DNA from 2 places in the Priestia sp. TSO9 genome. Region 1 is predicted to be linked to the other one. Evidence: riboswitches for the same ligand, from Rfam matches in the RefSeq annotation. Region 1 holds a riboswitch; the other holds the start of a gene.

What was found. A riboswitch is a leader RNA that binds a small molecule or an ion and turns the genes downstream of it on or off. The one in region 1 is predicted to bind S-adenosylmethionine.
Region 2: it holds a riboswitch for S-adenosylmethionine, as region 1 does, so the genes downstream of both, LJC66_RS24920 (phosphoadenylyl-sulfate reductase) here and LJC66_RS19305 (BMP family lipoprotein) in region 1, are expected to answer to the same signal.

Annotation. Positions count from the first base shown of each region.
Region 1 covers NZ_JAJEKD010000015.1:792,597-796,802, forward strand. The annotation lists gene LJC66_RS19300 (ABC transporter ATP-binding protein) at 1-1,109, opposite strand, end outside; gene LJC66_RS19305 (BMP family lipoprotein) at 1,192-2,202, opposite strand; SAM riboswitch class I at 2,278-2,384, opposite strand; gene LJC66_RS19310 (hypothetical protein) at 2,713-2,871, shown strand; gene LJC66_RS19315 (hypothetical protein) at 2,961-3,329, opposite strand; gene LJC66_RS19320 (putative polysaccharide biosynthesis protein) at 3,343-4,206, opposite strand, start outside.
Region 2 covers NZ_JAJEKD010000016.1:7,507-11,712, reverse strand. The annotation lists gene LJC66_RS24935 (potassium channel family protein) at 1-596, opposite strand, end outside; gene LJC66_RS24930 (VOC family protein) at 664-1,047, opposite strand; gene cdaS (sporulation-specific diadenylate cyclase CdaS) at 1,145-1,771, opposite strand; SAM riboswitch class I at 2,084-2,186, shown strand; gene LJC66_RS24920 (phosphoadenylyl-sulfate reductase) at 2,441-3,154, shown strand; gene LJC66_RS24915 (sulfate permease) at 3,174-4,206, shown strand, end outside.

The DNA.
Region 1 (4,206 bases):
CAGCCCATTTTTGAAAATGAAGGTTTGTACTGATAGCCCATCAGCGCATTTTCTTCAATCGTATCGTCTTTAGAGGCTCCCCACATATAGCGATCTTCTGGAATATGAGCAATTCCTGCCTCTCTTCTTTCACGCACAGATCGCCCTGTAAGATCTTCATCTCCAAGCTTGATACTTCCGGTGTTTGTTTCTACTAATCCAGCAATTGCTTGAAGCAGCTCTGACTGCCCATTTCCTGAAACCCCTGCAATACCGACAATTTCGCCTGCAGAAACGTGAAGAGACACATTTTGCAATACGTTTTTTTGTCCTTTTCCTTTTAGAAAGAGATTTTGTACGTTTAAATGAGAGGTTCCTTTTGATGGCATCCTTGCAGGACGCTCTTTTAATTCTCGCCCTACCATCAGCCTGGCTAGGTAGTGAGCATTGGTATCTTCTTTACTTGTGACGCCCGCTACTTTACCATTTCGGAGAACCGTAATGCGGTCCGCTACTTCCATCACTTCTTGCAGCTTATGTGTGATAATAATGATACTTTTACCTTGAGAAGCTAAAAAACGGATTGTTTTTAATAGTTCCTTCACTTCATGAGGAGTAAGAACGGCGGTAGGCTCGTCTAAAATAATAATTTCTGCTCCTTGATACAGCACTTTTAAAATTTCAATCTTTTGCTGTTCCCCAATTGAGCAATGCTTTACTTTTTTATGAACATCCACTGAAATTTGATAAGTTTGGGTTAATTGCTGTACATCTGCTTTCGCCTGCTTTCTGTTGAAAAAGAGACCTTTCTTTGGCTCATGCCCCAAGACAATATTTTCAGCCACTGAAAAATGAGGAAAAACCATAAAATGCTGATGCACCATGCCTATTCCGTTTTTAATCGCATCCGCAGGAGATGAAAACGAAACAGATTTCCCGTGCAGCTGAACACTTCCTGAACTCGGCTTTTCCATTCCGTAAAGCATCCTCATCAACGTTGTTTTACCAGCACCGTTTTCTCCGACCAGCGCGTGAACCTCCCCTTTTTTCAGCGTAAGAGACACGTTATCGTTTGCTAAAAATGAACCGTATTTCTTCGTCAAATTCGTTAACTGCAACAGCTCACTCATTCTATTCATTGCTCCTTTCCGCTTTAGGATTTTTTCAAAAATAAGAAAGAGAAGCCAGCCTTACTCGACTTCTCTTTTCAACTCACTTTGCTAACGGATCTTTTACCACGGTTTTTCCATCAATAATTGAATCTTTAATTTCTTTTAATTGATCAATTACATCTTGCCCTACAAAGTCATTAAGAGGCGTCTTGCTGTCTTGAGTCACATACGTTAACCCAACACCTTTTTCTTTCAAGCCGTATGTCACTACGCCTGATTTAAATTTTTTATTTGCCAATGCTTCTACCGTTTCATAAGCAGCCGCATCAGAACCTTTCAACTGCGATAAAACGATATGCTCAGGATCTACTTCCGTACGGTCAATATCTTGGCCAGCCGTATAAAAACCCTTTTCTTTTGCTGCTTCAAATACACCCAAGTCGCCTACCGCTGAAGCTCCGGCGATAAAGTCAGCTCCTTTTGAAGCCTGTAAAATAGCAAGTTCTTTTGCTTTAGCTGGATCAGAGAAGCTTCCAACATAGTTTACTAGAAACTCTGCTTTTGGATTTGTTGATTGTAATCCTTCTTTAAAACTTACCGTCCATTTTTTTAATAATGGAATATCATCAGCTGCAACCATTCCTACTTTATTCGTTTTTGTAACTAATCCTGCCGCTGCTCCTAATAAATATGAAGCTTCTTGTTCACGGAATACAACGCTTCTTACATTTGGTAAATCGACCACTGTATCAATAATCGCAAATTGACGCTGCGGGTTTTCTTGAGCTACTTTTTTCAATGCATCTTCGGATTCAAAAGAAGACGTAATAATCAAATCATAATTTTCTGCTACGGCAGCACGCAAGTTACTTTCAATGGCTGCTTGGTCCGTAGATTCAATTGTCTTTACATCAATGTTGTACTTCTTCCCAGCGCGTTTTGCTCCATCATCCATTTGTTGAAAAAACGGGTTAACTCCAATCTTTTCAGGTAAAACAAGAGCAATTCGCTTCTTTCCTTTCTCTTCACTTCCACTGCTTTTTGTGCTTTTGGACTGACAGCCAGTTACGAGTAGTACAAGCGCAACTGCTAAAATAAGAAATCTCTTCATTTAACTTACTCCCCCTATAATATAAAAAAAGCTCTTCCTTTATATAAAGGAAGAGCTCGTTAACCAAACGTCTCTTCCTCATCTTCAAGAACATACTGTTCTTAAGGATTTGGCACCATTCTGTCATAGACAGCGGTTGCCGGGTTTCACAGGGCCAGTCCCTCCACCTCTCTTGATAAGGAAAACAATAGCTATTTGTTTTATGTAATATAGTCAATATTAATAGTTTTTTAACAATTGTCAATATTATTTTTCTTTTTCACACAAAAAAACTTTAAAAACAGATAGGATTATACGGTTTTAGTCCACTAAAATACAGATCAATCTTCTAAATTAATCATCGTATGCTTTCTAGCAAAGCGCTTACGGTAAGTCAGCTAGTCTTCTAGAAGGGTCATGTGTAGCAGAGCACTTTTATTACATCTCTTTTGTTAATCCACTATCGATTGAAATCACTTTACCAAGAATGTTAGACTTTTCCTGAGTGATGTTTTTTAAGAGGTGTTAACGTTGAAATTGATGAAAGAATTATCTCTAGTAGCTATTGGACTCATTATCGCTTTGGCGGTTTCAAAAATCTTTTTTGATACCCCGACCAATATTGGAATTGTAGTTATTTTTATTACTAGTATGGTCGTAACAGGTATAGCAAGAGCGAAACTAAGATAAGATAACCTAACTAAAAAACACCCCTTTTATTCGCAAGGTGGTGTTTTCTTTTAATGATTTTAGTATGTAGTAATTCTAAGTGAAGGCTTTTACCCTTCTCCATCAATCATCGTATACTTCTTGGCAAAGCGCTTGTAGTAAATTTGCTCATCCTCTTGTCCATCGTTAAAAACAAGTCGGTTATAATCAATATCTTTTTCTTTTAACACATAGCCTTTTTCATTCATCATATGAATATATTCATCTAAATGTCCTTTTTTCACCATATAGTGAAGAGCATCATCTGAATCCGTAGTCTCTGCTACATCTTGACTTCCCACTTCTAATTTGAATACGGCTTTTGCCGTTTGAATGGGACGGTAGTCTCCAAACATCTTTTCCCAGTTTAGTAGCACCAGCGCGCCGAAGATTATGATACCTCCTCCAGCGGCTACGGTTAGTAAGAATCGTTTTGACACTTTTTTCTCTCCCTTACATTCTTTTTCTTCTATTTAATACAACAGATTGCCCTAAACTTGTTTTGACGCCAAGTCCTAGATATACGGCAGCACCTAAAGCAATTGAAATACAAGATGTGCTAATTGCAAGTGAAGATGCAGACAGCTTATTTTCTAAAAAATAGTGAGAAGTATAATTGCCGATAATCACAGCGGCTGACATCACACTTACTAATAAAACAGGTATAAACGCAGCTTGTCCCAGTGATTGAACTCGGTAAGAAATAGATTTTTCAATTAAATAAAAGTTATATATAACCGATACACCATACCCTCCGTAAGTCGCGACAACCGGCCCAATTTCTTTTAAGCTTGAAACCAACAGTACGTTTAATACTATCTTCACAACAATTCCTAAGCCCAAGCCTAAAATTAGCTTCTTTTGTTGATTAATTCCTTGGAGAATTGCGGCTGTTACTGTAAAAAGGGCAAATAAAATGGCAGCAGGCGCGTACCATTGTAAAACAACTCCACCGATTTCAGGACTGCTTTTTGCTCCAAAAATCATCATATATACCGGCTTTCCTAATAAACAAAGCCCCATAGCAGCAGGAAGAGTAAAAAATAACAGCAGCTGCAGCGTTTTTGTAATCTTTCCTTTCACTTCCCGTAAATTTCCTTGCACAAAAGAAGATGTAATGCCCGGAATTAGCGACATGCTGAAGGCAGTCGCTAACGATACCGGCACCATCACCAAAATTTGCGCTAATCCAATGACGGAGTTAATCGTTTCAGCCTTAGCTTGTCCATATCCTATTGATTGAAAAAGCATGTTAATCGTAAACGTATCAATATTTTGATAGATAGGAATAGCTAAACCAACTAATACAAACGGAAC
Region 2 (4,206 bases), on a different contig from region 1:
GTATTCATGTCTGCATATTCTTCTGTCTTATGCTGATCGGCAGTAATCAGCACTTTTTTTGCGTACCGAGCGTTGGCAAGTTCTAATACTTCATAATGAGAAGGACTTCCTTTAATAAAATGAACGCGATCACAAATCATGGGATTTTTAGTCAGAGAGTCGTCGATAAGAACAATGTCTTCTTTATGAAATGCGTCGCGATAAGACTCTAACACGAGTTTGGCGCGCTCATTCCACCCAACAACGATGAAGTGATCTTTTCCATAAAATTTTAAATTCCCTTCCAAATAAGCGCTCTCAGCGGAAACAGCAATTTTAGAAAGCGTAACAAAATAAGTGGTAATAAATCCTGTTCCGATCAGGACTAAAATAATTGCAGCTAACCTTCCAATCGTAGTGGTCGGAGCAAAATCACCGTACCCTATAGTAGAGATTGTAATAATAACCCACCAAATTCCTTCAAATACATTCCCAAACGTTTGCGGCTCTAGGAAATGTATAAGCATGCCAAAAAGTAGAACAAGGCAGCCGATAATAAAAAGAAGCCGCACTAAAATAGAACGACGGAAAAGTCGAAATAATAGCCATTCCATCATAAAAAAACCTCCAGTAATTAGTCATAGCCACAGTATGACCATTTTTCACTGAAGGTATAAGATATCTTTATCTTTTTACTTCGTAATATTCAATCCATTCTTTGTCTGGACCGTAGAAAAATAAGTATCTTGCTCCATTTGGCAAAGTTACAATGTTTTCTTCCACAAATGAAACGCCTGCTGATTTTAAACGCTCAAACTCCTCTTCAATTCCGTCTACCGCCAGCGCAAAATGATGAACTTTACCTTCGTTAGGTAAGCTTGAGTTATACCCTTGAATTAACTCTACGATTACATTGCCTTCTAAACCTAGAAAAGCTAGCTTCAAAGACGGATCGGTATGTGGTAGTGTTTCGATGAGCTCTAATCCCACTTTTTGCGTATAGAACTCAATAGATTCTTCTATATCCTTTACTTGAACGCCTACATGTTCAAATTTTAAAATTGTCATATGCATCACCCGTATCTATAGTATGTAAAAACTATGAAATATATTAAAGAGAAAGGATATAGAAGTCAAGATAGGGCTGCTTATCAGGAAAGGGCTCTTAAATCATATTTTTGCTGGAGTGAATAGGGTAGAGGCTTCCATCAAGAGCAAACGAAATTTTGCCTGTTTCTTCAGATACAACTAAAATTAGTGCATCCGATTTTTCCGACATTCCAATGGCTGCACGGTGACGTGTTCCCAATTTTTTGGTCGTTGAAATAATAGACGAGAGAGGTAAAACATTAGCAGCTGAGATAAGCTGATTATTTCTAATTAGGACGGCTCCGTCATGTAAGGGGGTCCCTGGGTAGAACAGTGTCTCAACTAGCGTAGCGCTGACAGGAGCTTGAATAGGCATTCCCTTTTGAATAAGAGGGTCTACATTTTGTTCCCGTTCAATGACAATTAAAGCGCCGTGACGTTTCTCAGAAAGGTTATGAATAGCTAAGGACAGAGCAGCATATTCAAATGTATAAGGCGATAGATAATGACGCAAGTAATAAGAGGCGGCCGTAGCTTGAACATCTTGAAATAACCTCCTCATCTCCTCAAAATCACATAGGATACAATGATCACTCGTATCTAAATGTTTGATTAAATTAGAGGCTTCAGTTGAAATTTGCTGTAAATATGTTCGTACATTATTTTTAATTGTATCGTCTAATTGAAAGGATTGTCTCTCCATCTTATATAGCTCCTATCTGTCAGTCAGTGTTATCTGTAATGTGTGCTAATGTGGGTGAATTATCCGTAAAGCTTATAAATCCCTTATTAATTTTATAGAGAGGTGTTGTGTTTTATTTAGGAAGAGAATATAAAAAGTTGAGGGAAAAGAAAGCGTTTTATAAACTGATATGTTCACATTTGGTTTAAATTTACATATGTTGTTTTAAATAAAAGTATAGATATTTCTGTGAATTTAAAGTATAGTTTTCTTATCGGATATATGATTTTTAATGTTGACAAATATTCTAAATATGCTAAAATTTTTAAAAAATGCTTATCAAGAGTGGTGGAGGGATCTGGCCCGCTGAACCCCGGCAACCTGCTTAGCAAGGTGCTAATTCCAGCAAAGTGTGTATCATTTTGAAAGATAAGGTGAAAATTTATTGCCTACCCAGTCTTTCAATATGGAAGACTTTTTATTTTGATATAGCGCAAGCGATAATTTAAGGAGGGACATCAATGACTGTAACCCCCGACTTAAAACAAATCTTTGAGCACGTCGAAGCAAAGTAAGAATTAAATAGTTTCGCTGACTAGACACACTAGAGGCGGTTTTATCCAATTCTAGTGGGTAAAACCGTCTTTTTTTATTGGATAACGCGGATAACTGAGAATTGGAGTGAAGAAAATGGCAGACTTATATACGTACGAAAACTGGAGTGATACATTTCCAGAGTTCGACAGTGAAGATGAAACAAAAGGAGCCCTTTCAGCATTGCAGTGGGCGTATGATACCTACGGAGATTCAATTATTTACGCATCAAGCTTTGGTATTGAAGGGATCGTGTTAATTGATTTAATTTCAAAAGTGAAAAAAGATGCTGAAATTGTCTTTTTAGATACGGGCGTTCATTTTAAAGAAACATATGAAGTGATTGATGCAATTAAAGAACGCTTTCCTGATTTGCGTATTCATATAAAAAAACCGGATTTAACTCTTGCAGAACAAGCTGAGAAACATGGAGATGAGCTTTGGAAGAGTCAGCCTAACCTATGCTGTCAAATTCGAAAAATCATCCCGTTAAGGGAATCACTTGCTCCTTATGATGCGTGGATTTCTGGTTTGAGACGCGAGCAGTCTGAATCTCGTGCCAACACGAATTATTTTAATAAAGATGAGAAATTCAAGAAAGTTAAAGTCTGCCCGTTAATTCATTGGTCTTGGAAAGAAGTTTGGCGCTATGTGTATAAGCATGAGTTACCATATAACAAACTTCATGATCAAGGCTACCCAAGCATCGGCTGTGAGCCTTGTACCGCACCTGCCTACAACGTAGACGATTTACGTTCAGGAAGATGGGCAGGTACACAAAAAGTTGAATGCGGATTACACGAATCTTAAATACGAAAGAGCTGAATAAATGATGCTTTTATATGTTGCCTTTATCATTGCGCTTTTTTTTGCAATGAATATTGGGGCAAGCGGTGCAGCAGCAGCTATGGGCGTTTCATACGGCTCCGGTGCGATTAAAAAGCGAAGAGTAGCCTTGTTCATCTGTGCTGTAGGTATTGTGCTCGGAGCCATTATCGGAGGCGGCGAGGTGGTAAAAACCATCAGTTCAGGTATCATACCTGAAAAATTGCTGTCAGTAGAATTAGTTATTATCATTCTGGCTGCTGCAACGCTGTCACTCTTTTTCGCGAATTTAATTGGTATCCCTCTATCAACAAGTGAAGTAACGGTTGGTTCAGTTGTTGGAGTAGGAGTAGCTTATCAATCTCTGTATGTGGAAAAACTTTTAGTTGTCATGTCTTTTTGGATTATTGTTCCGCTGGTTTCATTTGTCATTGCTTTTTTGATTGGAAAAGTGATAAAACGCAGAGCGCATAAAAAAGAAGCAGAGGGAAAGTGGAAAAGAGTTTTAACGATTTTAGTTATAGCCACGGGATTCTTTGAAGCCTTCTCAGCTGGAATGAATAACGTGGCAAATGCTGTCGGTCCTCTAGTAGGAGCTGGATTAATGGATGCCACAACGGGTGTCATAGCAGGAGGATTGGCTGTGGCGCTCGGAGCTCTTTTACTAGGAGGCCGAGTTATTGAAACAAACGGGAAAAAAATTACTCGCTATTCTGTAGGAGAAGGGTGCATTATCTCGGGTACTGGTGCTTCTCTTGTTACAGCAGCTTCACTTTTTGGTTTGCCAGTACCGCTTACACAGGTCACTACGTCTTCTATTATTGGAATAGGAGCAGCGAAAACGGGATTCACGAAAGAACAGCGTGAAGTGGTCATTCAAATGTTAAAGGTTTGGGTGGTATCCCCCGTATTTTCACTCGTAATCTCATATGTTCTTGTGAAATTAGTACTTGAAAGCGACTTATATTCATTTGTGGTGTTAGCTAGCGGCTGCATTGCCACAGCAGGTGTTCTAAGCTTAGCTAGAGCGACTAGAA